DNA from 3 places in the Fictibacillus sp. 5RED26 genome. Region 2 is predicted to be linked to each of the others. Evidence: riboswitches for the same ligand, from Rfam matches in the RefSeq annotation. Region 2 holds a riboswitch; each other region holds the start of a gene.

Region 1 (9,888 bases), 280 kb from region 2:
CTGCAAATACGAGACCTACAGGAATTACTAGCCACCAGTCTGTACGGTTAGGAAGTACTCCGAACAGTAAGTAGTCGATTACACCACCAGAGAAAGTCATACCTATTTTAACATTTAACAAGTGCATAACCATAAAAGAAAGCCCTGCGAAAATAGCATGAATTCCAAATAATACTGGAGCAACAAATAAGAAAGTAAACTCAAGTGGTTCCGTGATTCCTGTTAAGAAAGAAGTCAACGCAGCAGAACCCATGATACCCGCAACTATTTTCTTTTGTTCAGGTCGTGCTTCGTGATACATAGCTAATGCTGCAGCCGGAAGGCCGAACATCATGAACGGGAACTTACCAGTCATAAAAGTACCTGCTGTTAATTCAACGTTATCTTTTAGTTGTGCAAAGAAGATCGCTTGGTCACCACGAACAAGTCCTTCTGCTGCAGATTTATAAGAGCCGAACTCAAACCAGAACGGCGAGTAGAAAATATGATGTAGTCCAAAAGGAATCAATGAACGTTCGATCACACCAAAGATAAATGCTGCGACCGTCAAGTTCGAATTGATCATGCTTTCAGAGAACGTATTAAGTCCATGCTGTACAGGTGGCCAGATGAACGTCATAACAATACCCAGTGCTAAAGCAGAAACTGCAGTAACAATCGGAACGAAACGTTTTCCAGCAAAGAATCCTAGGTATTGAGGAAGTTCGATGTTATAGAACCTCTTATAAAGATAGGAGGCTAAGATACCGACGATGATACCTCCAAACACTCCCGTCTGAAGTGTTGGAATCCCAAGTACGTTCGCAAAAGAAGGATCTTTTCCGATCATATCAGGAGTTACCCCTTCAATAACGCTCATGGTTACGTTCATGATCAAGTAACCAATAATTGCTGCTAATCCTGCTACACCTTCACCGCCTGCAAGACCGACGGCAACACCAACGGCAAACAGTAACGATAGATTAGCAAAAACAATGTCTCCCGATTTCTCCATTACGTCTGCAACAAGCTGGAACCATGCTGCATCTAATGCAGGTATTCTTTCAATCAACGCTGGGTTTTTAAACGCATTACCAAAGGCAAGCAAGAGACCTGCAGCTGGCAAAATCGCAACCGGCAGCATAAGCGCTTTACCTACGCGTTGAAGAACACCAAATAATTTTTTCCACATAGGAAGTCCTCCTTTTTATTATGATAACCCTTCCATTTACTTTCGCATCAAACAAAAAAAGACATAAATAAGAAACATGAGTAAATCCCTAATCAGAATTAATATATCCTAATTAAGCATCTGCTACACTTTTGTTTCTTACTTATGCCTGATCGAATCAGTAACACGTAAAAACGAGTTGTTCTATATTCATTTATCATTTGTCTTCATTGTCATAACGCGAAAGCCTTTGCAAATGCATTGTCAAATATACTGCTTCTGCATGGGGCACGGGTTTTTGTAAGGTATTTTGCATAACCTTAATCAACTTCCACGCCAAATTGTAGCATAAAGGATATTCTTCTTTCAACACTTTTGCTAACTTTTCTTGCTCTTCCATGATATCACCCATAGAGACCCGTTCTATCGCATGCCTTAGATGACGAACAAGACGTAAATAATTGATGCTTTTCGTATCGATCGTAAGGTCTAATGAATGTTGGATCATCTGCATCAAAGTGTTGATGAGCTCTGAGTGTTTCTTTATATCAGTTACACTTTTATTCGTAATAGCACTGTGAATATGAAGTGCAACAAAACCGATCTCCCCTTCAGGAAGATGAATCCCTAACGATTTATTGATGATTTCGATCGCTTCTTCAGCGACAGTATACTCTTTCGGATACAGTGTTTGTGTTTCAGTTAAAAATGGGTTTTTAATATCCATACTCTGTTCTAATCGTTTGATCGCGAATGTAATATGGTCGGTTAATGCAACATGTATATGTTCGTTTAACTCATACTCAAAACGAGTTCGTATGTGAACGATTACGTCATTGATCACTTCCACGATCTTCTCATCTATCGAATTTAATAACGTTTTATATTGTTCTTGTTCGTTTTCATCTTTTAATACAAATAACTTGTCCACTTGCTTAGGAAGAATTTCTTCACCTGGTTTCTTGCCAAAGCCAATTCCTTTGCCAATAACAATTCTTTCTTCATCGAAGGAATCAATGGCAATAACCACATTATTATTAAGAACTTTTTTTACTTGCAGGCTTTTGTTCATGAATTTTTTCACCTTTTTCATTTAGGTCCATAAACCACTAACATCATAACTTTCATCATAGCGGAAAACTGTTAGAAAAATCAATTACACTTTTTACCTGCTGCATAATCAAACTGAAAACGGCTTTCACAATGAAAGCCGCTTTCTGACTAAATCTCGAGTTCTCCAAGCCTCAATAACTCTACAACGGCTTGAGAGCGTCCTTTAACCCCAAGCTTTTGCATGGTATTCGAAATATGGTTACGAACTGTTTTCTCACTAATGAATAATTGTTCCGCAATTTCTTTTGTGGTCTTATCTTGAACTAGTAGTTCGAAAACTTCTCTCTCTCTTTTTGTAAGTAGAGGCTTCGGTCGGTAGTGTTTATCTTTCAATGAATTCACCCCTCCTTGCTAGGGTTTAGGAACCGCCAACGAATATTGGAAGTATTTAGTCAACATATAGTATGTAAAGAATCAGATGGGAGTGACTTGGTTCATTTAAAAAGTATGAAGAATATTACGGATAAACCATAAAAAAAAGCCCATTTTCATACATGGGCTTCTTTAGAAAAATTATTTAGTTGGTTTTTCAGCTCTTCATTCCACTTTACGGGACGTCCATTTCTTCTAGAAATCTGTACGATAGCACCTCTCCCTGTAAATACAGGAATCTTCTTCTCATTTATGCCTAAGTAATGGATGTCTATTGAAGATGAACCTACTTCATTTATTTTCACATACACTTTTAATTTTTCATCGTACATGATCTGGGCCAAATAGTCACATTGAAGGTCTGCCACAACTGGAATCTCTTCTGAATCTGGAGCACCCCAGTCAGTCATCAAACCCAGTTCTTTAAACATCGCGATTCGTGATTCTTCCATATAAGTAAAGATATTCGTATTGTTCACGTGGCCAAATCCGTCAATCTCACCAAAACGTACTTGCAATTCGTGATAAAAAGAAAAGCCCTTCTGCCAATCATCCATATTTGATATGTAATCTTGCCTAGCCAATTTCTTTTCCGCCTTTCCATACAGATATTTAATGAATCGCTATTCAGTTATTTGTTTTTAAAAAAAGCTTCTCCCTGATGAGAGAAGCTCTGTATGATACTTTAACGATCACTGCCAAAGAAGTTCTTGAAAGCTTGGAAGCTTGTATCACGGTTAAGTGCAGCGATTGATGTTGTCAAAGGAATTCCTTTAGGACAAGACTGCACACAGTTTTGAGAGTTACCGCACTCTGCAAGACCTCCGTCATCCATGATCGCGTTCAAGCGCTCTTCTTTATTCATCTCACCAGTTGGGTGAGCATTAAATAAACGAACTTGAGATAAAGGCGCCGGTCCGATAAAGTCCGAGTTCGTATTTACGTTCGGACATGCTTCTAAACAAACACCGCAAGTCATACATTTTGAAAGTTCATATGCCCACTGACGCTTAGTCTCAGGCATACGAGGTCCTGGTCCAAGGTCGTACGTGCCATCGATTGGAATCCAAGCTTTAACTCGTTTAAGTGCATCAAACATTCTACTTCTATCGATCGCCAAATCACGGACAACCGGAAATGTTTTCATTGGTTCAAGACGAATCGGCTGTTCTAACTGATCAACAAGAGCCGTACAAGATTGTCTAGGCTTTCCGTTGATTACCATTGAACATGCACCACAAACTTCTTCTAAACAACCCATCTCCCAAGTAACGGGAGTCGTAGCTTCCCCTTTAGCGTTAACAGGGTTTCTACGAATTTCCATAAGAGCAGATATTACGTTCATGTTTGGACGATGAGGAATCTCAAACTCTTCTAAATATGGGGCAGTTTCTGGGTTATCCTGTCTTGAGATGACGAATTTCACCATTTTTGTGCTCATTCTTACACCCCTGCCTTCTTCTTAGAATAGTCACGTTTACGTGGCTGGATTAGCGAAACATCTACTTCTTCATACTCGAATTCTGGTCCGTTCGTTGTTGGATTGAATTTCGCTTTTGTTGTTTTTAACCATTGCTCATCATTACGTTCAGGGAAGTCCGGTTTATAATGGGCTCCACGACTTTCATCACGGTTAAGAGCACCGAGTGTAATAACACGAGCTAGCTGAAGCATGTGCCATAGCTGACGTGTAAATGATGCACCTTGATTGCTCCACTTGGAAGTATCGTTAATATTGATGTTTTTATAACGCTGCATCAATTCTTGAATCTTTTCATCTGTTTGTTTTAACTTATCGTTGTACCTTACAACCGTTACGTTGTCTGTCATCCATTCTCCAAGCTCTTTATGGATCACATAAGCGTTCTCAGTTCCATCCATAGATAGAATATTGTTGTATACTTCTTGGTCTTTTTTCACTTGGTTATCAAATACAGTAGAAGGTACATCCTCAACTGTTTTTTCTAATCCTCTAATGTATCGAACAGCCGACGGACCAGCTTCCATGCCGCCAAAAATAGCTGAAAGCAGCGAGTTAGCTCCTAATCTATTAGCACCATGATACTGATATTCACACTCACCAGCTGCAAAAAGGCCTGGAATGTTCGTCATCTGATCATAATCAACCCACATGCCACCCATTGAATAGTGAACAGCAGGGAAGATTTTCATAGGAACCTTACGTGGGTCATCTCCCATGAACTTTTCGTAGATCTCAATGATTCCACCAAGTTTGATATCAAGCTCTTTAGGATCTTTGTGTGAAAGATCAAGATATACCATGTTCTCACCATTGATTCCTAGCTTCAGATCAACACACACATGGAAGATTTCACGTGTAGCGATGTCACGAGGAACAAGGTTACCGTATGCTGGATACTTCTCTTCTAGGAAGTACCAAGGCTTTCCGTCTTTATAAGTCCAAACACGTCCACCTTCACCACGTGCAGATTCACTCATTAAACGAAGCTTGTCATCACCAGGTATGGCCGTCGGGTGAATTTGAATGAACTCACCATTCGCATAATAAACACCTTGCTGATAAAGAGCTGATGCTGCTCCACCTGTGTTAATAACAGAGTTAGTCGACTTACCGAAAATGATTCCAGGTCCGCCAGTCGCCATAATAACTGCATCTGCAGGAAAACTTACGATCTCCATCGTTTTCAAATTTTGTGCGGTGATTCCTCTACATTGTCCTTCGTCATCAATAATGGCAGATAAGAATTCCCATCCTTCATATTTCGTTACTAGACCTGCGACCTCATGACGACGAACTTGCTCATCAAGTGCATACAATAACTGCTGACCCGTTGTAGCACCAGCAAATGCAGTACGATGGTGCTGTGTTCCTCCGAAACGACGGAAGTCAAGTAATCCTTCAGGCGTTCTGTTAAACATTACACCCATACGGTCCATTAAATGAATGATTCCTGGCGCTGCGTCACACATTGCTTTAACTGGAGGTTGGTTTGCTAAGAAGTCTCCACCGTATACAGAGTCATCAAAATGCTCCCACGGTGAATCTCCTTCACCTTTTGTATTTACAGCACCGTTTATACCACCTTGAGCACAAACAGAATGCGAACGTTTTACTGGAACAACTGAAAAGAGGTCAACGTTCACACCAGCTTCAGCTGCTTTGATCGTAGCCATTAAACCGGCGAGACCTCCGCCAACAACAATTATTTTCTGATTACTCAATTTGTCTCACCCCTTTTAAATGAATGCAAAGATTGTTCTTACGCTAACAATAGCAAGTGCAACAAATACACCCATTGTTACGTATGTTGAAATTTTCTGTGAACGAGGCGAAACTGTAAGGCCCCAGCTGACAAAGAACGACCATAATCCGTTAGCAAAATGGAATACTGCTGATAAAACACCAACAAGATAGAAGACAACCATGAATGGAGAGCTTAAGATGTCTGCCATCATATCAAAGTTTACTTCTTGTCCCAACGCAGCCTGTACACGTGTTTCCCATACATGCCAAGCGATAAAGACTAATGTGATAACGCCTGTTACACGCTGAACGAGGAACATCATATTGCGGAAATAGCCATAGCGGGTAACGTTGTTTTTTGCTTGGAACGTAATGTAAAGCCCATACACGGCATGAAACAAAATAGGTAAGTAGATGACAAACGTTTCTAGGAAAATACGAAAAGGTAAACTTTCCATAAAATGCGCCGCTTTGTTAAATGCTTCAGCATCCCTCGTTGCAAAATGGTTTACAACTAGATGCTGTACGAGAAAAATCCCGATCGGAATTACTCCTAATAATGAATGAATCCTTCTGTTAATAAAATCTCTACTGCCAGCCATTCTCTTGCCCCCTTCAAATTTAGCCTCTCTCTGGCTGCTAATCTTTGTTCCTCTCCACATGTAAGCGTTTTAAGTTTCCTCTTTTAGAGGATGAGTGTTAAACAATTAGCTTAATTAACTAGCAACATGTCCATTTTACTCCCATCGTTTGACACCGTCAAGAAAACGCTAACAACTAAATACGTAAATTTTCTTGATACATCAACGCTTTTGGAGGTTTAAGATTTTCGACAAATACCGATAGTTGCTATAGAGTTTAAACCGCTTTCCCGTTATAATAAAAATTAGAAAGAAGGGATGCAGAATGTTTAAACAAAAGACAAAGGATGATAACACCCCTGTAGAACAGCTTTCTGTTTCAGCTTTTGGGTATGAGATCCTTCGAAGCGATTTGTTGCCTGAACTTCTTGGCAAACAAGAACGAAATATTCTCTATTGGGCAGGAAGACACTTGGCTAGAAAATATCCTTTACATACGATGGAAGAAGTTCACGCTTTTTTTGTTGAAGCAGGTTGGGGCACTCTTGAAATGATCGAAGCTTCGAAAACTGAGATGAATTTCTCTTTAAACTCTCAACTGATCTTGCAGCGAATGGAAAACTTCAATCATCAAACGTTCAGCCTAGAAGCAGGCTTCCTCGCTGAACAAGTTCAGCTGCAAAAAAAATGCACAACAGAAGCTTTAGAATCTACAAAACGAAACAAAGTTTTTATTACTGTTCAATGGGACAAAAAAGATATGATTGAATAACAAAAGCCGGCGTATTGCCGGCTTTTTTTCAATGTTTGGTCTTATGTGTTCTGAACGGGAACACGAGCATCTAGCTCAAACACATCATGCAGCGTTTCTATCGACTTAATCATATCTTCTTGTTTCACGACGGTTGATACTTTAATCTCAGAAGTGCTTACCATTTTTATCATAATATCTTCGTCTGAGAGAGCTTTAAACATTTTAGCGGCAACGCCAGGATTTGAGATCATGCCTGAGCCAACGATTGACACTTTTGCAAGACCTTGTTCATAACTGATCGATTCGAATCCTAATTTCCCTTGATGCGCAGCAAGTACTTCTTGTGTAGCAGATAATGAGTTTGATTCAATCGAGAACGAAATATTCGTTTTTTCTTCATTTAGGACATTCTGAATGATGATGTCTACATTGATGCCGTTCGATGCCAAAATAGTAAACAGTTCCGCTAACGCGTGTATTTCATTGGGAACTGAAGAGACCGTAATTTTTGTTATGTTTCCTTCAAACGCAAGACCTCTAACCATTAAATTTTGTTCCATAGACACTTCCTCCTCAACTAATGTTCCACGTTCTTCACTCATGCTAGATCTTACTTCTAATGTAATACTATAGTTTTTAGCAAACTCAACCGCTCTCGGATGTAAAACGCCAGCACCAAGGTTCGCCATCTCTAACATCTCATCATAAGAGATCGAAGGTAGTTTTCTAGCTGAATCCACTACACGCGGATCCGTCGTATATACACCCGTCACATCGGTATAGATGTCACATCGATCGGCTTTTAAAGCTGCCGCTAGCGCAACGGCTGTTGTATCAGATCCACCTCTGCCAAGCGTTGCAATATCCTTTGTTTCAGGAATCAGCCCTTGAAAACCTGCGACAACCACGATATGGCCATCTTTTAATAGAGAAGACACGCGCTCTGAATCGATGTCTAGTATTCTTGCATTTGAAAAGGCATCTTCGGTTTGAATACCCGCTTGCCATCCTGTTAATGATTGAGCTTTATATCCTTCTTGATGCAGAGCCATCGTCAATAGGGCGATCGTAATCTGTTCACCCGTCGTAAGTAGCATATCCATTTCCCGTTTAGAAGGGTTCTGACTGATATCTGTAGCAAGCTTTACGAGTTCATCCGTTGTTTTGCCCATCGCTGAAACCACAACCACGACTTCATTTCCTGCATCTACTTCATGGATGATTCGTTTTGCAACATTTTGTATTCGCTCAACTGAGCCTACACTAGTTCCACCAAATTTTTGAACGATTCTCCCCATATACTCCAATCCCTTCTTGTTGTAAGATTCTATCTCTATTATTAGAAGACTTTGTTGACGGTGCACGTATACCTTCTTTTTTTGAAAGTAAATACAAAAAAGCAACAATAAGGAAAAACCCTATTGTTGCTATAATCCGTAGCAAGCCAAGTTTGTTCCCCCTCGTGAGATAGTCCTCCACACAAACCCTGGGGGGACTTGTGTGACAGCTCTGTATTTCTTCAATACAGGTCCAGCATAAAAGGCTAGAAGTCCTTTTACACTTCGGCAAGAATCCCCTTTCCACCATCATCACTAGAGCTTCTTCTCTTCAGATGGGTTACTATTGGTTCCTGCTCCTCTACCATCACTTCATACGAAGCATGGCATATTTATAAAGTTGGATTTATTTTAACAAAGTTACTCAATAGCTGCAACTACTCATTTGATAAAAATGCTTTTTCAATAAGCTCGGCTACTGGTTTAGGCACACCTGCTGCTTGAATCTCATCAACAGAAGCTTCTTTTAACTTTTTTAACGATCCAAAGTGGCGAAGCAGCATCTTTTTGCGTTTGTCACCGATTCCAGCGATGCTGTCTAATGTTGATTCGAACATGCTTTTAGAGCGAACTTTTCGATGGAAGGAGATCGCGAACCTGTGAACTTCATCTTGAATTCGTTGCAGAAGATAGAATTCCTGACTGTTTCTAGGCAAGTGTATCATTTCAGGAGGATCCCCAATCCAAAGCTGTGAGGTTCTATGCTTTTCATCTTTTGATAGACCTGCTACTGGAATAAATAAGTTAAGCTCGTTCTCTAATACATCTTGAGCCGCAGATATTTGCCCTTTTCCGCCATCGATCAGAATAAGACTAGGAAGCTCTCCTTCTTCTCTCAATAGTCTTGTATATCTTCTGCGAACAACTTCCTTCATGGAAGCATAATCATCTGGACCTTCCACAGATTTGATCTTATATTTTCGATAATCCTTTTTGTACGGTTTTCCGTCAACAAAAACAACCATGGCAGAAACAGGGTCTGTTCCATGAATATTCGAGTTATCGAACGCTTCAATACGATAAGGTGCAGCAATCCCAATTCTCTCACCAAGGTTCTCAACGGCTTTAATCGTTCTCGCCTCATCTTGCTCGATCAGGGCAAATTTCTCGTGAAGAGCTAAAGACGCGTTTTTAGTAGCTAACTCCACAAGCTCTTTCTTTTGTCCTTTTTTTGGTTGCAACACTTTCACTTGAAGAAGTTCCGATACAAGATCTGCATCCACTTCTTGTGGAAGGAGAATCTCTTTAGGCAGAAGGTGATTTTTTTGCAGATAGAACTGACCGATAAAGGTTAGCAAGTCTTCATTCGCTTCTCCATAAAAAGGGAAGACCGAAATATCTCTAGCAATCACTTT
Region 2 (9,888 bases):
CGAACGGTGAGACGATCGATCAGATATCAAACGTAATTGAAGACATCAAGAAGAATCCAGATTCAAGACGATTAATCGTCTCTGCATGGAATCCTTCTGATATTCCGAATATGGCGCTGCCCCCATGTCATTTATTGTTTCAATTTTATGTTGCGGATGGAAAGCTCTCCTGTCAGCTTTATCAGCGCTCAGCAGACAGTTTCTTAGGTGTGCCTTTTAATATTGCGTCATATGCTTTGTTAACGATGATGGTGGCTCAAGTGACCGGACTTAAACCAGGAGAATTCGTTCACACTGTTGGGGACGCACACATCTACACCAATCACCTTGAACAAGTAGAGCTGCAGCTCACTCGTGAGCCAAAGCCGCTTCCGAAGATGAAGATTAATCCAAACGTGACGAGTATTTTTGATTTCACTTACGATGACTTTGAGCTTGTAGACTATGAGGCGCATCCACACATTAAAGGCGTGGTGAGCGTATGATCTCGTTTGTTGTAGCGATGGATGAAAATCGCGCGATCGGTAAAGACAATGATCTACCGTGGTACTTGCCTAACGATCTCAAGCATTTTAAAAACGTAACGATGGGAAAGCCGATCGTGATGGGTCGTAAAACATATGAATCCATAGGAAAGCCTTTGCCTGGTCGAGAGAATATCGTGGTAACAAGAGATGAGCAGTATCAAGCTGAGGGAACGACGGTCGTTCATTCTGTCGACGAAGTCATTCAAAAAGAAACAGAAGAACTATGTGTGATCGGGGGAACGGAGATCTTTAAGCTGTTCATGCCTGTTGCAGATCGCTTGTATGTCACAGAGATCCACCACACCTTTGATGCTGATACGTTTTTTCCAGAAATCAATCGTGAGGAATGGAAGGAAGTTTCCCGTAAACCAGGTGTTGTAGATGAAAAGAACAAATATCATCACGATTTTGTAGTCTACGAAAAAAATTAAAACCATAAAGTTTGAATGAGCCCCCCTCTTGTCTGCATACATATGTATATGTAGATAAAGGGGGGTTACCTTTTGCTTAAGCGTAGAAAAATGAAACTTCGAAAAGGGCCACTTCCATTCCGATTTGTACTATTGATCTCATTTATTCTGTTTACATTTATAACGATTCAAGGGCTATGGCTTGTAAACAAAGGGATCGAACCAACACTTATGTTGATTGCTCAAAAGAAAACGGAAGAAATCGCCGCACTTGCAATAAGTGAAGCGATCGACAATGAAATTTTAGGGCCTTCGGAAATGAATGACATCATCGAATATAAGACCGATACAGAAGGAAATGTCGTCTTTGCTGGAATCAATCAGAGTGTAGTCAACCAGGTTGCCAACCAGTCACAAAAAGTCGTTCAAAAATACCTGAAGGAAATAGAAGAAGGAAAAGCACACGAAGTAATAACCAATGATGAGTTAGGAATAACAGCCTATAAGAACGAACCGGGTGTTATTATGGAAATACCTCTTGGGCAAGCAACAAGAAACTCTCTCCTAGCTAACTTAGGGCCGAAAATTCCTATAAAATTTATGTTGATTGGTGAAGCGAACACAGATATCGAAGAGAAAATAGAGAATTCAGGGATCAACAATACGTGGATCAATATTGATATTGTAGTCACAGTGAAAACGAGGATCGTTATTCCTTTTGCGACAGAAACGACAGTTGTAAAAAGACCAATAAAGATAACAGCACAGTTTATTAAAGGGGAAGTCCCTGTCTATTATAATCAATCTGGAGATCCTATTCAGCCGACTGTGCCGATTACACCAGACTTAAAAGAAAAGGAATCTCATGATGAATTGGAGCCTTCTGAAGATAGTCCATCAGAAGACACAAGTGGGGAAGAAGCAGCAGAATAAATATATTTCCTTCATTTAACAAATCCTGTTTAGGTTGACCATTCGTCCTAGTTTGTTATAATTGAAATTGAATTTAAAATTTTATATGTCTTTAAGCCTATCACCGATGGGGTAGAGGAGCGGATTTTATAAGTACTTTTTCAGAGAGTGACGTCTGTGAAGAAAAAGGAAAGGAACTTCCGCCGAAGCAAAAGTAAACCGTCTGTTCACTTTTGCTGGGTTTACACTAAACAAGTGTAAAACTGTCACTGCTTGGGAATTAAAAGCAGTGGAGGACTACTGATCGATGAGGAAAACCATAAATTACTTAAGTGATTGATAGCAGGTTATTTCCTTGTCTATTGATCGCTTTTTATTTTGTCCTTTTTTCCTCAACGTCCTGTAAGAACTCCTCAATATCGATGGCTAAATAAAAGAAGGAGGAACATCATGGAATTTGAGAATTCGATTTATTCGTTAATACCACCCGTATTGGCAATCTTGATGGTTGTTCTAACACGAAGAGTGTTAGTCTCATTAGGAGCTGGGATCCTAGCGGGAGCCCTATTGCTTCACGATTTTAGTATTGTGGCTACACTGAAAGAAATTGGTACGATTGTGAAAGGGCACTTTATTTCAGACGGTGCATTAAATGAGTGGAATGTTTATATTCTTCTGTTCTTATTAATCTTAGGAATGATGACGAGCATTATCTCTTTAGCAGGTGGAAGCCGAGCTTTTGGAGAGTGGGCCATTTCTAGAGTGAAAACGAGAAGAGGTGCACAGCTTTTAACGGTTGTGTTTGGACTCGTCATTTTTATTGATGACTATTTTAATTCGTTGGCTGTCGGAAATGTAAGTAGACCTATTACTGACCGACATCGCATCTCGCGTGCGAAACTGGCATATTACCTTGATTCAACTGCAGCGCCAGTGTGTGTAATCTCACCTGTTTCAAGTTGGGGCGCGTACATTATCGGTATTATCGGAACGATCTTTGCTACACATGAGATCACAAATATGTCTGCGTTTAGTGCTTTTATTCAAATGATTCCAATGAATTTTTATGCAGTGTTTGCGTTAATCCTAGTATTTGCTGTAGCGTATTTTCAACTTGATTTTGGACCGATGAAAAAACATGAGGAAACAGCTCTTGCTACAGGAGAAGTGATTGCAGCTGATAAAAAAGCTGCAATCGGAGAAGGTATTAAGCTCGAAGAAAGTGACAAAGGAAAAGTAGGAGACCTTGTTTGGCCAATCGTAATCTTGATTATTTCTACGGTTGGATTCATGATCTATACAGGTATTCAAAATGTGAAGGGGCTAGAAGAACCAACGGCCATCACACTTTTATCTATTTTTGAGAATACCGATGTACCAAAATCATTAGTATATGGTGGTCTGCTTGGTTTAGCTTCTGCTATATTGTTCTTCCTTCCAAAGAAGATGGGTGCTGCATCCTTAGGAAAAGGACTGGGACGCGGTATTCAGTCTATGATCGGTGCTGTTACGATCTTGCTTTTTGCATGGACGATCATCTCTATCATCGATAGCTTAGGAACAGGGACGTATCTAGCAGGGTTAGTTGATCAGCATATGAATTTAGCTTATCTGCCGTTTGTTCTTTTTGTACTGTCAGGGCTAATGGCTTTTGCGACAGGAACTTCATGGGGTACATTTGGAGTAATGCTGCCGATCGCAGCAGAAATTTCAGCTTCTACAAATATTGAGTTAATGCTTCCTGTTCTTGCTGCAGTACTAGCGGGATCTGTTTTTGGTGACCATTGTTCCCCAATATCAGATACTACCATCCTTTCTTCAACAGGAGCGGGAAGTCATCACATTGATCACGTCATGACCCAGCTTCCTTATAGCCTAGTGGCTGCTGGAGTGTCTGCCGTTGGTTATCTTGCCCTTGGGTTCACAGAAAGTGTTTGGGTCGGCCTCTTCGCATCTGCTATAATATTTATCTTAGCGCTCTTCATAATTAAAAAAGTATCTAGTAAAAATAGCATTAGTGATCAATCTTTAAAGGCTTAATTTTTGAAAGTGTCTGGTAGTTAACCAGGCACTTTTTCTTATATTTATACGACTTTTTCCCCCTTATTCCGACAAAATAACTAAAAACATTTTGACAGGTTTTCATGTTTTGTAATATACTGAACACAGAATTATCAGAAAAAAGTAACAATTGTAAACTTTTCGACTTCATAAAAAGGGGGATACAACAATGGAAAATAGGCAGCAATGGGGAAGCCGCTATGGGTTTATATTAGCAGCGGTCGGCTCAGCAATCGGCCTAGGCAATATCTGGAGATTTCCAGCAGTTGCTTATGAGAACGGTGGAGGAGCATTCTTCATCCCATATCTTATAGCACTTTTAACGGCAGGGATTCCCTTACTAATCCTAGAATTTACGCTAGGTCATAAGTACCGTGGATCTGCTCCACTTTCTTATTTCCGACTTCACAAAAAAGCGGAGTGGCTAGGATGGTGGCAAGTATTTGTAGCGTTTGTTATTTCTACTTATTACGCGGTTATCATCGCTTGGGCCATTAAGTATTCTATTTACTCATTAAATTTAACTTGGGGAGACAAGCCTTCTGACTTCTTCTACGGTGAAGTCCTTCAATTAAGCAAGACGCCTGGTGACTTGGGTGGTATCGTACCAGGTATTCTGATCGCACTTCTAATCGTGTGGGTCGTTACACTTCTTGTTCTTTATAAAGGTGTATCGAAAGGAATCGAGCGTTTTAACAAAATTTTTATTCCAGCTTTAGTTATTATGTTTACGTTAATTGTTATTCGTGCCGTAACGCTCGATGGAGCTGCTCAAGGTTTGAACACATTCTTCACACCTGATTGGAGCATGATGAATAATGGTAAGGTGTGGGTAGCAGCTTACGGTCAGATTTTCTTCTCATTATCGATCGCATTTGCAATTATGGTAACGTACTCAAGCTATCTGCCTAAGAAATCAGATATTAACAATAATGCATTTATTACAGGTTTCGCAAACTCAGGATTCGAACTACTTGCAGGTATTGGTGTATTTGCCGCTTTAGGATTCATGGCGATGCAACAAGGTCTGCCGGTTGATGAAGTTGTAAAAGGCGGAATCGGACTAGCCTTTGAAGTATTCCCAGCAATTATTAATGAGTTCCCAGGCGGAAATGCCTTCTTTGGAACAATCTTCTTCTTAACCCTTGTATTCGCTGGTATGACATCGTTGATCTCGATCGTTGAAACGTATGTGTCTGCATTACAAGATAAGTTTGGCATTTCTAGAACAAAAGCTGTATTGATGGGTGGAGGAGTAGCATCTGTTATCTCATTACTTTTCGCTACAAAAGGCGGACTATACATGCTTGATATCGTGGATTACTTCATCAACAACTTCGGTATCACTTTAGCAGGTCTTGTAGAAGTAGTCATTGTTGCTTGGTTCGTCAGACAATTGGCTGGACTTCAAAACCATGCGAACGCCATCTCTGACTTACGAACAGGTTTATGGTGGAAGGTTTGTCTAGGTGTGATCACACCAATCCTTCTTGGTTACATGATGTTTGATAACATTAAACAAAACCTTGCAGAAAACTATGAAGGTTATCCTACAGAACTGATCCTTACGTATGGTGTAGCCGTGGCAGTTGGCGTAATCGTACTCGGCATCGTACTCGGTCTAGTGAAGTGGAAATCTGAAGTGGCAGTAGAGAAAAAGGAGGTCAGCTAATATGACAGGCAGTGCGATTACAATGATGGTGATTGGCATGGTTATCCTATGGGGCGGCCTCCTAGCGAGTATTGCAAACGTGGTTCGCGTTTCGAGAAAGAAATAAAGGGTGAAGCTGGTTCTTCAATTGAAGAATCAGCTTTTTTCTTATGATGGCGCTCGTAAACCAGAGCAAGGCTCGAGATTTACGAGCGCCATATAAAAAAGAAGCCCTCAAGCTTCTTTTTCAACTTTGCCACCATTTATCTTATCTTCGCCTGTTGCTAATGCGCTCCTGACGTTCCCATGCTTTTAAATAAGGGTATGGATCGAATGCCCATTCCGTATATCCGTTGTCACGGTACATACCAAAGTGCAAATGAGGAGGGAATTTTCCTGATGTTCCTGGAGGACCGTAGCCTGAGCTGCCCACATAACCAAGCACAGTTCCGGGTTCGACGATAGATCCTTTTTCAATTGTTTTATTAAAGCTGCCTAAATGGGCGTAATAATGATACACATTATTGATATCACGGACACCGATTCTCCATCCGCCAAAACGGTTCCATCCTTTAATTTCAACAATTCCGTATGAAACGGCTTTTACCGGAACTCCATAATCTGCAAAGATATCTGTGCCTTCATGGATACGTAATCCACCAAAGCCGCGTCGGTCTCCCCAAGTGCTTCGGTAACTATAGTTTGATCTTAATGGAACGATAAAGCTGTGTTTGTCTAGAGAAACGGTTCCATAGGTCTCATAGATCTTCGCGTTTTCCATAATAATATCCACGGCTTTATCACGCTGGTAATAGCTCCAAAGGCCGATTCTGAAATTCTCTATATCATGCCCATGCTTTTGAATGATCTCACTAAATGTATATAAAATATCTTCATCGTTGTTTCGATCTGCAATTCCGTCGTTGTTACCGTCTTTTCCGATGCCACCAAACATAGAAATACGTTCAGGGTTCGTATCGTCCATAGTAGGGTTGATCGGTCCAGACCATTGTAAAGGAGAAAAGTAAATGCCGACTAATCCTTTTCTGGCAGGTAGATCTCTTCTCGCTTTTCTCACGCTTCTTTCATATTGGTCTACGCCTGCAAAGTAGTGCCATGGAATGAGAGTAACGGACTCCATTTTTTTATAGAGGCTAAGCCTTTCCACATCTTCTTTCGTATATCGCTCTGCGGCCGTGCTCCTGCTTTCTGGAAGAAAGGTTATTAGAAGGGCTGTCAGAGTGAGGAACAGGACTGAAAATTTCCTCATGCGTCCCAATCCACTCCTTTCTTATCATTTATCTATAGTTTGTTGAAGTTAAGAAAAAACATGAAGGAAAAATGTTGGAAAAAACTCATGTTTGGAATTTTACCCTGTCGTATGGTAGAGTATTGAGGGGACAATAATGTTTAAGTAGAAACTAAAATACGAACGTTCATTATACGAAAGACCAAGAAAATTTGGGGTGATGATGATGGCAAAGAAAGAAGAATATGTACGTAAACCCGAGTGGTTAAAAATAAAGCTAAACACGAATGAAAATTATAAAGAACTTAAAAAAATGATGCGTGAGAAAAAGCTACATACGGTATGTGAAGAAGCAAAATGTCCAAATATCCATGAATGTTGGGCTGTTCGAAAAACGGCTACTTTCATGATTCTTGGAGATATCTGTACACGTGCTTGCCGTTTTTGTGCCGTTAAAACAGGATTACCGACAGAACTTGATCTACAAGAGCCAGAACGCGTTGCAGAATCTGTTGAGCAAATGGGTTTAAAACACGTTGTAATCACAGCGGTTGCGCGTGATGACCTTAAAGATGGCGGTGCTCATGTATTCGCCGAAACCGTTCGTGCTGTACGTGCTCGTAATCCATTCTGTTCCATCGAAGTCCTTCCATCTGACATGTTAGGTGATTTTGATGCACTGAAAACATTGATGGATGCAAAACCAGATATTATGAACCACAATATTGAAACGGTGAGACGTCTTTCTCCGAGAGTTCGTGCACGTGCTACGTATGACAGAACAATGGAGTTCTTGCGTCGTGCAAAAGAAATGAATGCTAACATCCCAACTAAGTCCAGTCTAATGATCGGGTTAGGTGAGACGTGGGATGAAATTGTAGAAACGATGGATGACTTACGTGCAAATAACGTAGATATCATGACGATCGGTCAATATCTACAACCTACTAAGAAACATTTAAAAGTACAAAAATACTATACACCAGATGAGTTTAAAGAGCTGCGTGATATCGCGTTCTCTAAAGGATTCAAGCATTGTGAGTCTGGACCGCTTGTGCGTTCTTCTTACCATGCTGATGAGCAAGTAAACGCAGCTGCACAAAACAGCTAAAAAATAAGAGAACCAGAAGCAACGATCTGCTTCTGGTTTTTTATTTGCCTTCCATTTCACTACGCATATTGTTTGTTTCGCCGTTCATCTCACCGTTTTCATTTTCCCCATAGTTCCACTTCTTACCTTGAGGCGCTTTTTTCATTTGTTGGATTAACGTGTCCATGATGCCTTCGATCTGTTCCGTATCATTATTTAGTGATTGATATTGTTCGATCTTATCAATCATTCCTTTTTCGTCAGATACGTAGACGTGATAATATCTTGGAACGACAGAGAATCCAGTCATCTTTACTTGGTCAGCAGCTGCGTTTCGATCCTTGTTTGTTGTTTTGTAGCCGATCAGTACCTCTTCATCCGTAACTAATGTACCGACATCTTTAATATCCGGTAGTTGAAGGACCATATCAGAGATCATATCAGCAAGCTTTTGGCGATTTAAGTATGGAACCGCATTTCCTGTTTTTACTTTGTCCCCCGACATATGACGCATATATCCAAAGTCCCCATAGTTCATGTTGTTGCCAATTCGATTCTCATCTTTTACATTGGTTTTAGAAAATTTATATTCTTGTCCCATCTTTTTCTGATCACCGCCGCCGCATCCAGCGAGCATCAAGCATATCAATAAGAACATTCCTAATTTTTTCACAGGTGTTTCACCTCCTTATTCTATAGAGTGCCTTAAATGGGAAGATCTTTACGAAGAAATTGTTGGCTGAAACGAGTACAAGCATGGTAAAATAAGTATCAGGAAACGAGGTGAAGCATTTTTGATTACAGTTGGTAATTATTCCTATGAAGTGATTGAAGATGTACGAGAAGCCTTTAACGAGGAACAATTTAAAGCGCGCTATAGTGAAATATTACATAAATACGATTATATTGTTGGTGATCTCGGTTACGAACAGCTTCGACTTCGTGGATTCTTTGAAGACAATCATGAAAAGGCTACGTTTGATACGAAGATCAGTACACTGCCGGAGTACATTTACGAATATTGTAATTTCGGTTGTCCGTATTTTGTAGTCAAAAAAGTAAACCCCTGAGAAAATTCAGGGGTTTTTCTTTGTCTTAGCGATGATCTTAAATTTGACGTAAAGGCTATTAAAAAGTCACCAAGGTTACTTTACGAGCCTCTAGAATCTTCATAAGGCTTTTCCGTATGATATTCTGGATCATCGTGTGTGGGATGAGCACCAGGATCTTGTCTTTCCAGACCTTCATGAAGGGTTTTGTTTTCATAGTTAAAGGCACTATAATAACGCTGTTCTTCTCTCCAAGGAGTCGATTTTCCTAAAGCTCTCTTGATTGGAGAGCCGTACGGACCTTCAGGTAAATCCTCAGGAAGTACGTAATTACGACCAGTCTCTACATTCGAAAAATCGGTATATTGTTCTTTTTCTTTTTCGAACAAAAAAACCATCCTCTCTTCGGTCATTTTAGGATAAGAAAAGTATCCTTATCTAAAGTGTCTCCAAGAAAGCATGATTCTTTTTTGGTACATTTTGATTACATCTTAAACAACTTCAGCTAAAAATTCACGAAGCTCCATCGCGTCTTCTTCAGTTAGATTAAACGCGTGTTCTAAATAGCCCTCTTCTTCTAGGTCATCTTGACCGATGATGGCATACGTACTGCCTAACATGTTCAGAACTAAAGCTTTACCGTAATGTCTTGTTGTTTTGGTGATGGCAAGATCAAAGCGAGTATTTCGTCCCATGAAGCTTACAAAGCGCGTTTCTGTTGTTTCTTTATCATCATATAAGAAAAATGTTTCCTCGTTCATTTTGTTCCTCCTTCGTACTAAGCAAAATTTAAATTTTGAGTCCATATGATTGCTCTTACTTTATGTTACACTTTACTTGAGAAACTTACAAAAGGTGATGACTATGTATTTTGTTGATCGAAAGAAAATCAATGAACATTTAGTGTATATGAATGAGTTAATCCATACGTTCAAGGAA
Region 3 (9,888 bases), on a different contig from region 2:
TATGGATAGTGTAGAAGTCATCTCAGAACCGTCTTACGGCACTACGATTCATTTGACAAAATACTTGACCAAAAATAAAGCAATGTGTAATTAAGGGAGTATGTCTATGGATGTCGAGGTGAAAGGCAGCAAAAGTGAACCGTTTCTTAAGGATGAAGAGATTAAGCGATTGATCAAACAGAGTCAGGAAGGAGATCAGTCAGCCCGTGATACGATCGTTGAAAAGAACATGCGGCTTGTCTGGTCTGTGGTTCAGCGCTTTTTAAACAGAGGTTATGAAGCAGATGACCTTTTTCAAATCGGCTCTATCGGGCTATTAAAATCTGTTGATAAATTTGATCTTTCTTATGATGTTAGGTTCTCTACCTATGCAGTGCCTATGATCATCGGTGAGATACAGCGGTTCATCAGGGATGATGGAACGGTTAAAGTCAGCAGATCATTAAAAGAGACCGGTAACAAAGTGCGTAAAGCAAAAGACGAGCTATCTAAATCACTTGGGAGAACACCTACCATTTCAGAAGTAGCAGAATTTCTAGAGATCGCAGTAGAAGATGTAATCATGGCTCAGGATGCTGTACGAGCGCCACAGTCGATTCATGAAACTGTTTATGAGAACGATGGTGATCCCATTACGTTACTAGACCAAATCTCCGATCACTCGGATAATAAGTGGTTTGATAAGATCGCATTAAAAGATATTATGGATAAACTTGATGAGAGAGAGCGGCTGATTGTTTATTTAAGATATTTTAAAGATCAAACACAATCTGAAGTAGCCGACCGGCTGGCCATATCTCAAGTACAGGTATCGAGGCTTGAAAAGAAAATATTATTATTTATGAAAAACCAGATGGAGACTTAAACGTCCTATCTGGTTTTTTTGCTTGTTGTTAAAAGTCCTTGTAAGATAGTTGATCTCCGCTCCAGGTTGCACGCTTTCATGGGGCGAACGGTGTTCGAAGAAGTATATGTGCTCCTACGTCTACAAGAAAATCCTATCGAAGCGAGCTTCCTCGTCGCATGCCTTACGAGAAGAATTTGCAGAGTGGCTGGCACGCTACGCGCCGTTAGGAGTCTCACCTGCCCACTCGTCCCATAGGAGTCGGCAACCTTCCGCTACAATCAACTTGCATAAGAAGTATAAAAAAATCTATAAGTTAATCGCTTAGAAAAAGCCTTATATTCAGGCGTTACATGAAGAGTCTTCGTTCAATTTATTACACAGAAGCTAACACATGCTAAAAAGTTCCTACAGTCTTTAGCGTTACATATAAACATCACGGATTAGGTTGATTGGAGTGTAAGGTGCGAGACTCCTGCGGGACGAGCGGTCAGTTGAAAAGTGAAAGTGGCTCATTCAGCCCCGACAAGCAAAAGCTGAATGGGCTATGAAGGCGCATTTTGCCTTCTTGACCGTTTAGCTTTTGACCTCGAGGGGCTAGCTACTGTAACTAGACAGGTGAGACACTTAGAGGCGCAAAGCGGCAAGTGGCTCACCGGTCGCCCCGCGGAAAGGGAGCACCTGAAACGGAAATCAACCACTTTCAAATACATCTATGATACATCAATGAACCCCTAAACGTTTTTTTTGTGGTAGTTTTTGGATGCTGTTACATGTGAAGCATGATAAGAATTCCATCATCGCATACTAAACACAAATGCGCTTAGAAAGAGGTGAAGTGAAAATTGGATAAAACCGTATACCTGCGTATGCGTCAACGTGTACAGGTGATTCAGCATCAGAAAGTCACGATCGGAGAAGTTGCACAGATTGTAGCATCTGATGAATTAGAAGAAGCCATCAAGGGATATATTATCCACGAAGTAACCCCTGAAGATAAGCATTTGATTGTGATCGATGTCATGCGTGTGATCGCTACGATTCAAAAGAAAAACCCTGGATTAGATGTTCAAACTATCGGACCTGCACAATCGATTCTGGAGATTCAGATGCAACAAAAAAAGCTAGCACCAGTGTATTTTGTCTTGGTGTGGCTTCTACTTTTTACAGGCTCGGCTCTCGCGATCATGAATTTTCATGAAGATGTAAGTATGCAACTTGTACACCAAAAAATCTATTTCATGATAACGGGGCATTATAAAGAGCAGCCCCTATTACTTCAGATTCCATATTCGTTCGGTCTTGGTCTAGGCATGATTCTTTTCTTTAACCATCTCTTCCGAAAAAGACTTAATGAAGAACCAAGCCCGTTGGAAGTTGAGATGTTTAATTATCAACAAGACCTCGATCAGTATGTGATCGTTCATGAAAACAAAGAAACAGAGAAAAAGATCAATGGGAATTAAAGTATTGCTCATTGCTTTTATCGGTTTTGGCGGTGGAATCACAGTAGGCTCTGGTCTTGTGGCTTTAATCACTGTTCTTGGAATCGTACCAAGGCTGATGCAGCTCTCTAAAACGTATCGATATATTAGAGGTTATGAGTTAAGCATTATTTTAGGTGCTGTGATCGGCGGTTGGATGAATCTAAAGAACGCTTCAATTGGGTTTTCTGCTTTCTTTCTTATACCGATCGGTTTATTTATGGGGATCTTTGTTGGAATGTTAGCCGCAGCGTTAACAGAAGTATTGAACGTACTCCCGATTCTTGCGAAAAGAGTTGGATTTGGAGAGAAAATCATCATTATATTAATGGCAATTGTACTTGGAAAAATCTCAGGATCTTTGTTTCATTGGATGTACTACATTAATCATTAAGGATGTGATTGTACGATGGCAACAAAAGAAGAACAGCAGGCATATGCCGAAAAAATTAAATCGATACAGCCGAAACCTCCGTATGTTTTAAATTGTTTAAAAGCATTTTTAATAGGTGGGATCATCTGCACGATCGGTCAAGCGATTCAAATGTTCTATATGACTTACTTTAACTTCACGCAAGAAACAGCGGGAAATCCGACGGTTGCTACGCTCATTCTAATCGCAGCACTATTAACTGGACTCGGTGTATACGATAAGATCGGTCAGTTCGCTGGAGCAGGTTCTGTCGTTCCGGTAACAGGATTCGCTAACGCCGTTACGAGTGCGGCATTAGAACATAAAAGTGAAGGTCTAGTACTCGGAGTGGCTACAAATCTCTTCAAATTAGCTGGAGCTGTTATCGTATTTGGAGCTGTATCTGCCTATATTTTCGGTATGATCCGCTACATCTTTCAGCACTTGACATAAGGAGTGAAGGCATGAATTTATTAGGAAGACAAACATGGAAATTTGCAAATAACATTTACTTAAATGCGGCCGGCACAGCAGTAGGTCCGATGGAAAGCGAAGGACCTTTAGGCAGCTATTTTGATAAAACGTATAACAACCTTCACTGCGGACAAAAGAATTGGGAACTTGCTGAACGTCAGTTGATGGAAGATGCGATCAATGCTTGTTTGCACAAAGTAAAGATGAAGCCAGAAGATATCAACTTTTTGTTGGCAGGTGACTTGTTAAACCAAATCGTTTCGTCAAACTACACGGCTAGAGGAAACGGTATACCGTTCCTTGGTGTGTTTGGTGCATGTTCAACTTCGATGGAGTCTTTAGCATTAGGTGCAGCTTTAGTAGATGGCGGGTATGCGAATCGAATTGTAGCTGCAGTAAGCTCACACAATGCTACTGCTGAAAGACAGTTTAGATATCCTACTGAGTACGGCGGGCAAAAGCCAGATACAGCTACGTTTACCGTAACAGGTGCAGGTGCTGCACTTGTGAGTAAAGAGGTCTCAGATATAAAGATCACATCGGCTACTGTTGGAAAAGTAGTGGACTTAGGAATCAAAGATCCTTTTGATATGGGATCAGCGATGGCTCCTGCAGCTGCAGACACGATCGCGGCACATTTTAAAGAGATGGATGTTCAGCCTGATGAGTACGATTTAATCGCTACAGGGGATCTTTCTGGAGTCGGTGCACCGATCGTTAAGATGTTATTAAAAGAGCAAGGTTATGATGTGTCAGACAATCATCGAGATTGCGGATTGATGATCTATCGAAGCGGACAACAGGTTTTTGCAGGAGGAAGTGGCTGTGCGTGTTCTGCAGTCGTTACGTACGGATATATCTTAGACGAGATTCGAAAAGGCAATCTAAAGAAAGTCTTGATGGTCGCAACGGGTGCATTATTAAACCCGGTAATGGTTCAGCAAAAAGAAAGTATTCCAACGGTTGCTCACGGCGTGGTTTTAGAGCGAGCGGAAGGAGGACAATAAGATGGAGTTTTTTTGGGCGTTTTTAGTAGGTGGAGCAATTTGTGTTGTCGGCCAGCTGATGATGGATGTAATGAAGCTGACACCGGCTCATGTAACGACTTCCTTCGTAGTAATTGGGGCACTTCTTGATGCTTTCGGTATCTATGATAACTTGATCAAATTTGCAGGAGCTGGAGCTACTGTTCCCATTACCAGTTTTGGTCACTCCCTTTTGCACGGAGCGATGGCATCAGCAGAGGAACATGGCTTTATCGGAATCGCCATGGGAATCTTTGAGTTAACATCTGCAGGAATCTCATCTGCTGTTTTGTTTGGATTTTTAGTAGCAGTCATCTTTGAACCTAAGGGGTGATCATATGGTGAAAAAACGGGTCATTTTCATAACGGATGGAGATCTGTATGCACTACGAGTCGTAGAGCATGCGGCTAAACAAGTTGGAGGACGCTGTATATCACAATCATGGGGAAATCCAACACGAAAAAGCGGTATAGAGCTTGTAGAGATGATCCGAAAAACACCACATGACCCTGTACTTGTAATGTTTGATGACTGTGGTTTTAAAGGAGAAGGTCCAGGAGAACAAGCGATGAGATATATTCATCAGCAGAAAGATATTGATGTGATTGGTGCTGTGGCCGTAGCTTCCAAAACGCATTTTACAGAATGGACAAAAGTTCACTGTTCTATGGATCGATATGGAGAACTAACAGAGTTCGGTATTGATAAGAGTGGAATTCCAGATCTTGAAACAGGCAGGATTAACGGTGACACCGTCTATATCCTCGATGAATTAAACCTTCCTTTCATAGTAGGTGTCGGGGATATCGGAAAAATGGCTGGTTTTGATTCTGTTGAAAAGGGAGCTCCAATTACAGTAAAAGCGATTCAACTTATTTTAGAAAGGAGCGAATCAATTGGCAACCGAAAAAAATAAAACACCGATTAGTAAGAACATTGAAGATACGGAAAGGTTTTTAAAAGAGCGTTTGGGTATTGGTGTGAGTTTTGATGTTGGTGTTAGAAAGATCTTTGTCTTAAAAAAGGAACTTCAGCTGTATTATTGTACGGGACTTTGCGACAGTGAGTTCATCATCATGATCTACCGCGAACTAATGGATATGGATCATGGTCATCGCGCACCGAGTAAAGTAAAAGATCTTGTACATAATCATCTCGCACATCAGCAAGTAGAGATTACGAAATCGTTAGATGAAGCTGTAGACCGCATGCTTTCAGGTCTGATCGTTATATTCATTGACGGAGAAGAAGAAGCATTTGTTGTGGATGTAAGAAGTTATCCAGGAAGATCACCAGAAGAGCCGGACATTGAGAAAGTGGTAAGGGGAGCCCGTGATGGATACACGGAAAATATTATCATCAATACTGCTCTTACAAGAAGACGTATACGAGATGAACGATTACGACACGAAATTCTTCAAGTGGGTGAACGCTCTAAAACGGATGTATGTCTCGCTTATATTCAAGATGTGGCAGATCCCGGCCTCGTTGACCTTATTAGAAAAGAGCTTAACTCTATTGAGATCGACGGGATTCCAATGGCAGATAAGACGATCGAAGAGTTTATTGTAAAACAAGGTTGGAACCCGTTTCCCTTAGTCCGGTATACAGAAAGACCAGATGTTGCTGCACAGCACTTGATGGAAGGTCATGTATTAATCATCACAGATACATCGCCAAGTGTTATCATCACACCTACTACACTCTTTCATCACGTACAGCATGCAGAAGAGTTTAGGCAGACTCCATTTATAGGTGCTTTTTTAAGATGGACCCGCTTTACAGGTATGATGGCTTCAGTATTCTTAGTACCGATGTGGCTTTTGTTTTCGATGGAAGAGCAATTATTACCGCCTTTCATTGATTTTATCGGTCCGAATAAACACACGAACATCCCACTGTTTCTTCAGATAATCTTTGCGGAGATCGGGATTGATATCTTAAGGCTCGCGGCCATCCATACACCGAGTGCACTATCGACCGCCATGGGTCTGATCGCAGCCGTATTGATCGGGCAGATCGCAATAGATGTAGGATTATTCGTACCTGAAGTTATTCTATATGTTGCGATAGCGGCGATCGGATCCTTCTCCACACCAAGTTATGAGCTGAGTATCGCAAACAAAGTCCTGCGGCTTTTCTTGATTGCGATGGTTATGTTGTTTAAAGTGCCAGGATTTATTATCGGATTCACATTGTTGGTTCTCTATATGGCAACGATCAAAAATTTGAACACACCTTACTTGTGGCCGCTCTTACCGTTTAATCCAAAAGCGTTTCTACAGATTGTCGTTCGAATAGCTGTTCCGCTATCAAAAGTTCGACCTAGCATTGTACATCCGCAGAACACCAAAAAACAGCCAACTAATTAATCTGTCCCTTGCTGATTGTTGAAAATTGTGTTAAATTCATAACTAATTAAATATGCCTCATATGAGGTAGAGGCGCAAAACGAATGAGTAGCATATGGAGTTCATGGATGACGATGAAATATGTTGAAAGGTCAATTTGCCGAAGTGTAAAAAGAGTTCCATCTCTTTTTATGCTGGGCCGTTGCTGAACAAGCAACGGACTGTCACTACAACTGTAGTGGAGAGCTATTCCGACATGAGGGTACGGTTTTTGACAGCCTGCCTTAGTTGCGGCTGTCTTTTGTATTTGTCGGGATTGAATTCTCTATCAACAACGAGAGGGGATTACTTGTGAATTTACACGGAACATCAAAAATTGGAGATAATCAACATCTATGGATCGGTGGTTTAGATACGGTAGATCTAGCGAAAAAATACGGAACACCGCTATATTTGTATGATTTGTCCTTGATTAAAAATAGAGCAAGAGGCTTTAAAAAAGCATTCGAGGGAAATGGGGTAGGATATCAAGTAGCATATGCCTCAAAAGCCTTTTCTTCCATCGCCATGTTTCAGCTTATCGAACAGGAAGGATTAAGTCTGGATGTAGTTTCAGGTGGAGAACTTTATACGGCACTTCAAGCTGAATTTCCACCTGAAAGAATTCATTTTCATGGAAACAACAAGAGCTTAGCAGAATTAGAATTTGCACTTACCGCTGGAGTCGGTTGTATTGTAGTAGATAACTTTCATGAGATCTCCTTATTAAAAATGCTGAGCAGCAAGCTTAGCAAAAAAGTAGACATCTTACTGCGTTTAACTCCAGGAATTGAAGCCCATACCCATGATTACATCATTACAGGTCAGGAAGACTCTAAGTTTGGATTTGATTTAGGGAATGGTCAAGGAAACAGAGCACTTCAAGAAGTACTTGCATTTGAAGGCTTTCGCGTTTTAGGGATTCATTGTCATATTGGATCTCAAATCTTTGAAACAGAAGGATTCACTCTGGCGATTGAAAAGTTGTTCGGCCATTTTAAAAAGTGGGAAGAAAACTTTAACTATTTTCCAAGTGTCGTAAATCTTGGAGGCGGATTTGGTATTCAATATACGTCAGAGGATACACCGCTTTCTCCTGAACAATACGTTACGGCCATGATTGAAGAAGTGAAGAAACAGATGATTCACTTTGAAGGGAAAGATCTGCCTGAACTTTGGATTGAACCAGGACGTTCACTCGTAGGTGATGCGGGTACAACGATCTATTCGATCGGCTCTCAAAAAGAGATCGAAGGAGTTAGGCATTATGTGTCCATTGATGGTGGGATGACAGATAACATTCGTCCTGCACTCTATCAAGCTAAATATGAAGCATTCGTAGCGAATAAGATGAACGAAGAACCAACACAAACCGTTTCGATCGCAGGAAAATGCTGTGAGAGTGGCGACATGTTAATCTGGGATATTGAACTTCCTGAAGTTTGTGATAACGACTTATTAGCCGTTTCATGTACGGGAGCTTACGGTTATAGTATGGCGAGCAATTATAATCGCATTCAGCGGCCAGCAGTTGTGTTTGTAGAGAACGGTGAAGAACAGCTTGTAGTGAAGCGGGAAACTTATGAAGACCTCATCAAGAATGATGTTCCATTAAAAACGAATGTTTTTGTGTAAATTAGTTTACGGAGCAGACATTTAACCGTACAATGGTAGTTGAATGAAGTAGAAGGAGGCCTGTTTTTTATGAAAAAAGGTTCAATTGAATTTGAAAACGGCGAAAAAATTGTATTTGATCTGTACCAAGAAGAAGCACCTGGAACAGTAGAAAACTTTGAAAAACTTGCAAACGAAGGCTTTTACAACGGTGTAACGTTCCACCGTGTTATCCCTGGATTTGTAGCTCAAGGTGGAGATCCAACAGGAACTGGAGCTGGCGGCCCTGGTTATTCTATTCCTTGTGAAACAGCAGGGAACCCACATAAGCACGTAGCGGGGTCTCTTTCAATGGCGCATGCTGGCCGCGATACAGGCGGAAGCCAATTCTTTCTCGTACACGAGCCACAGCCGCACTTGAACGGTGTTCATACTGTTTTTGGACAAGTTACAGAAGGTTTGGAAACAGTACTTCGTATTAAACAAGGCGATGTAATGAAAGAAGTTAAAGTTTGGGAAGAATAAGTTCCAAATAAGAAAAGCTCCGGATTACTCCGAAGCTTTTTTTATATTTTTGGCAATTTTACATTTCTGTTTTTCATGAGTTTTTGTCTATTTCGTTCATCAATAACCGTAGATCGGTCTCTTAAAGAGTGCTTATGAACGATGTTTTCATCCACTCCAGTTGTTAAAGACCACTCTTCTTCAGTCACACTAGCTTTTAATAAACATACGTTCAATAGATCAGTTGACAGTGGAAGAGCTATCGACTCAAAAGGTTGCTGTTGCTCGATTTTTTGTATACTTTTATCGAGTAGTTCAAAAAAAGGTTCAACTTCTATTCCGAGTTCTTTCAGTGCTGCTTCTTCTTTTTGCAGCTTCACTCTACAACTCAAGATCATTCGTTTAGCTCCGTTATTGTTGCCACGCCGATGGTGATAAAGAGCCACTGCAAGCTGGATCAGTCCCGGCCACAGATCTCCTTTCATGCCCTCGTCCTTCCAATGCTCCTCAAGCACTTCGTGACACTCAAAGTAATCTTGATCTCTATGAAAATGCACCAAGTATTCAATCCATGGTTTTGGATAAGTCACTAGTCGTTCACGCCCCTTAATAAGCTCGACTCTAAGTTTACCATATGCATAGCATGAATAAAAACAAGCCGCGTACCACACAAAATATGATATAATTTTATAATACAAAATCGCTGAAAAACTGGGGAAATGTTATGCAATATAGTGTGAAGCTTGATGGATTTGAAGGTCCGCTCGACTTACTGCTTCATTTGATACAAACCTACGAAGTGGATATTTATGATATCCCGGTAGCCATCATAACTGAGCAATACCTTCAATATATACATACGATGAAAGAACTAAAACTGGACGTAGCAAGTGAATTTTTAGTTATGGCAGCTACTCTTCTTGCCATTAAAAGCAAGATGCTGCTACCAAAGCATGAAGAAGAGCTTTTTGAGAATCAGATGGAACTCGAGATGGAAGAAGACCCAAGAGATGAATTAGTAAGAAGACTCGTTGAATATAGAAAGTACAAGCATGCTGCTGATGAACTTAAAGAAAGAGAATCAGCAAGAAGCTTAATATACACACGGCAGCCTGCCGACCTCTCACAGTTTGAGAAAGA

The links. A riboswitch is a leader RNA that binds a small molecule or an ion and turns the genes downstream of it on or off. The one in region 2 is predicted to bind lysine.
Region 1: it holds a riboswitch for lysine, as region 2 does, so the genes downstream of both, IHV10_RS15405 (aspartate kinase) here and IHV10_RS16810 (Na+/H+ antiporter NhaC family protein) in region 2, are expected to answer to the same signal.
Region 3: it holds a riboswitch for lysine, as region 2 does, so the genes downstream of both, lysA (diaminopimelate decarboxylase) here and IHV10_RS16810 (Na+/H+ antiporter NhaC family protein) in region 2, are expected to answer to the same signal.

What each region holds. Positions count from the first base shown of each region.
Region 1 covers NZ_JACZDU010000004.1:97,771-107,658, forward strand. Annotated here, with positions in the region: gene ptsG (glucose-specific PTS transporter subunit IIBC) at 1-1,171, opposite strand, end outside; gene glcT (glucose PTS transporter transcription antiterminator GlcT) at 1,368-2,222, opposite strand; gene IHV10_RS15375 (helix-turn-helix domain-containing protein) at 2,372-2,596, opposite strand; gene IHV10_RS15380 (acyl-CoA thioesterase) at 2,752-3,219, opposite strand; gene sdhB (succinate dehydrogenase iron-sulfur subunit) at 3,321-4,076, opposite strand; gene sdhA (succinate dehydrogenase flavoprotein subunit) at 4,079-5,839, opposite strand; gene IHV10_RS15395 (succinate dehydrogenase cytochrome b558 subunit) at 5,855-6,463, opposite strand; gene IHV10_RS15400 (YslB family protein) at 6,768-7,214, shown strand; gene IHV10_RS15405 (aspartate kinase) at 7,256-8,494, opposite strand; lysine riboswitch at 8,657-8,845, opposite strand; gene uvrC (excinuclease ABC subunit UvrC) at 8,911-9,888, opposite strand, start outside.
Region 2 covers NZ_JACZDU010000004.1:376,183-386,070, reverse strand. Annotated here, with positions in the region: gene IHV10_RS16825 (thymidylate synthase) at 1-485, shown strand, start outside; gene IHV10_RS16820 (dihydrofolate reductase) at 482-958, shown strand; gene yunB (sporulation protein YunB) at 1,031-1,870, shown strand; lysine riboswitch at 1,975-2,157, shown strand; gene IHV10_RS16810 (Na+/H+ antiporter NhaC family protein) at 2,300-3,889, shown strand; gene IHV10_RS16805 (sodium-dependent transporter) at 4,080-5,582, shown strand; gene IHV10_RS16800 (methionine/alanine import family NSS transporter small subunit) at 5,584-5,688, shown strand; gene IHV10_RS16795 (M23 family metallopeptidase) at 5,830-6,831, opposite strand; gene lipA (lipoyl synthase) at 7,037-7,921, shown strand; gene IHV10_RS16785 (YhcN/YlaJ family sporulation lipoprotein) at 7,962-8,573, opposite strand; gene IHV10_RS16780 (YutD family protein) at 8,695-8,970, shown strand; gene IHV10_RS16775 (hypothetical protein) at 9,051-9,347, opposite strand; gene IHV10_RS16770 (DUF3055 domain-containing protein) at 9,441-9,710, opposite strand; gene IHV10_RS16765 (DUF86 domain-containing protein) at 9,814-9,888, shown strand, end outside.
Region 3 covers NZ_JACZDU010000003.1:266,926-276,813, reverse strand. Annotated here, with positions in the region: gene spoIIAB (anti-sigma F factor) at 1-94, shown strand, start outside; gene sigF (RNA polymerase sporulation sigma factor SigF) at 107-865, shown strand; gene IHV10_RS14190 (stage V sporulation protein AA) at 1,690-2,310, shown strand; gene IHV10_RS14185 (stage V sporulation protein AB) at 2,300-2,722, shown strand; gene spoVAC (stage V sporulation protein AC) at 2,738-3,193, shown strand; gene spoVAD (stage V sporulation protein AD) at 3,205-4,221, shown strand; gene spoVAE (stage V sporulation protein AE) at 4,223-4,573, shown strand; gene IHV10_RS14165 (stage V sporulation protein AE) at 4,578-5,156, shown strand; gene IHV10_RS14160 (spore germination protein) at 5,137-6,612, shown strand; lysine riboswitch at 6,672-6,848, shown strand; gene lysA (diaminopimelate decarboxylase) at 6,943-8,265, shown strand; gene IHV10_RS14150 (peptidylprolyl isomerase) at 8,335-8,769, shown strand; gene IHV10_RS14145 (DUF309 domain-containing protein) at 8,811-9,338, opposite strand; gene IHV10_RS14140 (segregation/condensation protein A) at 9,473-9,888, shown strand, end outside.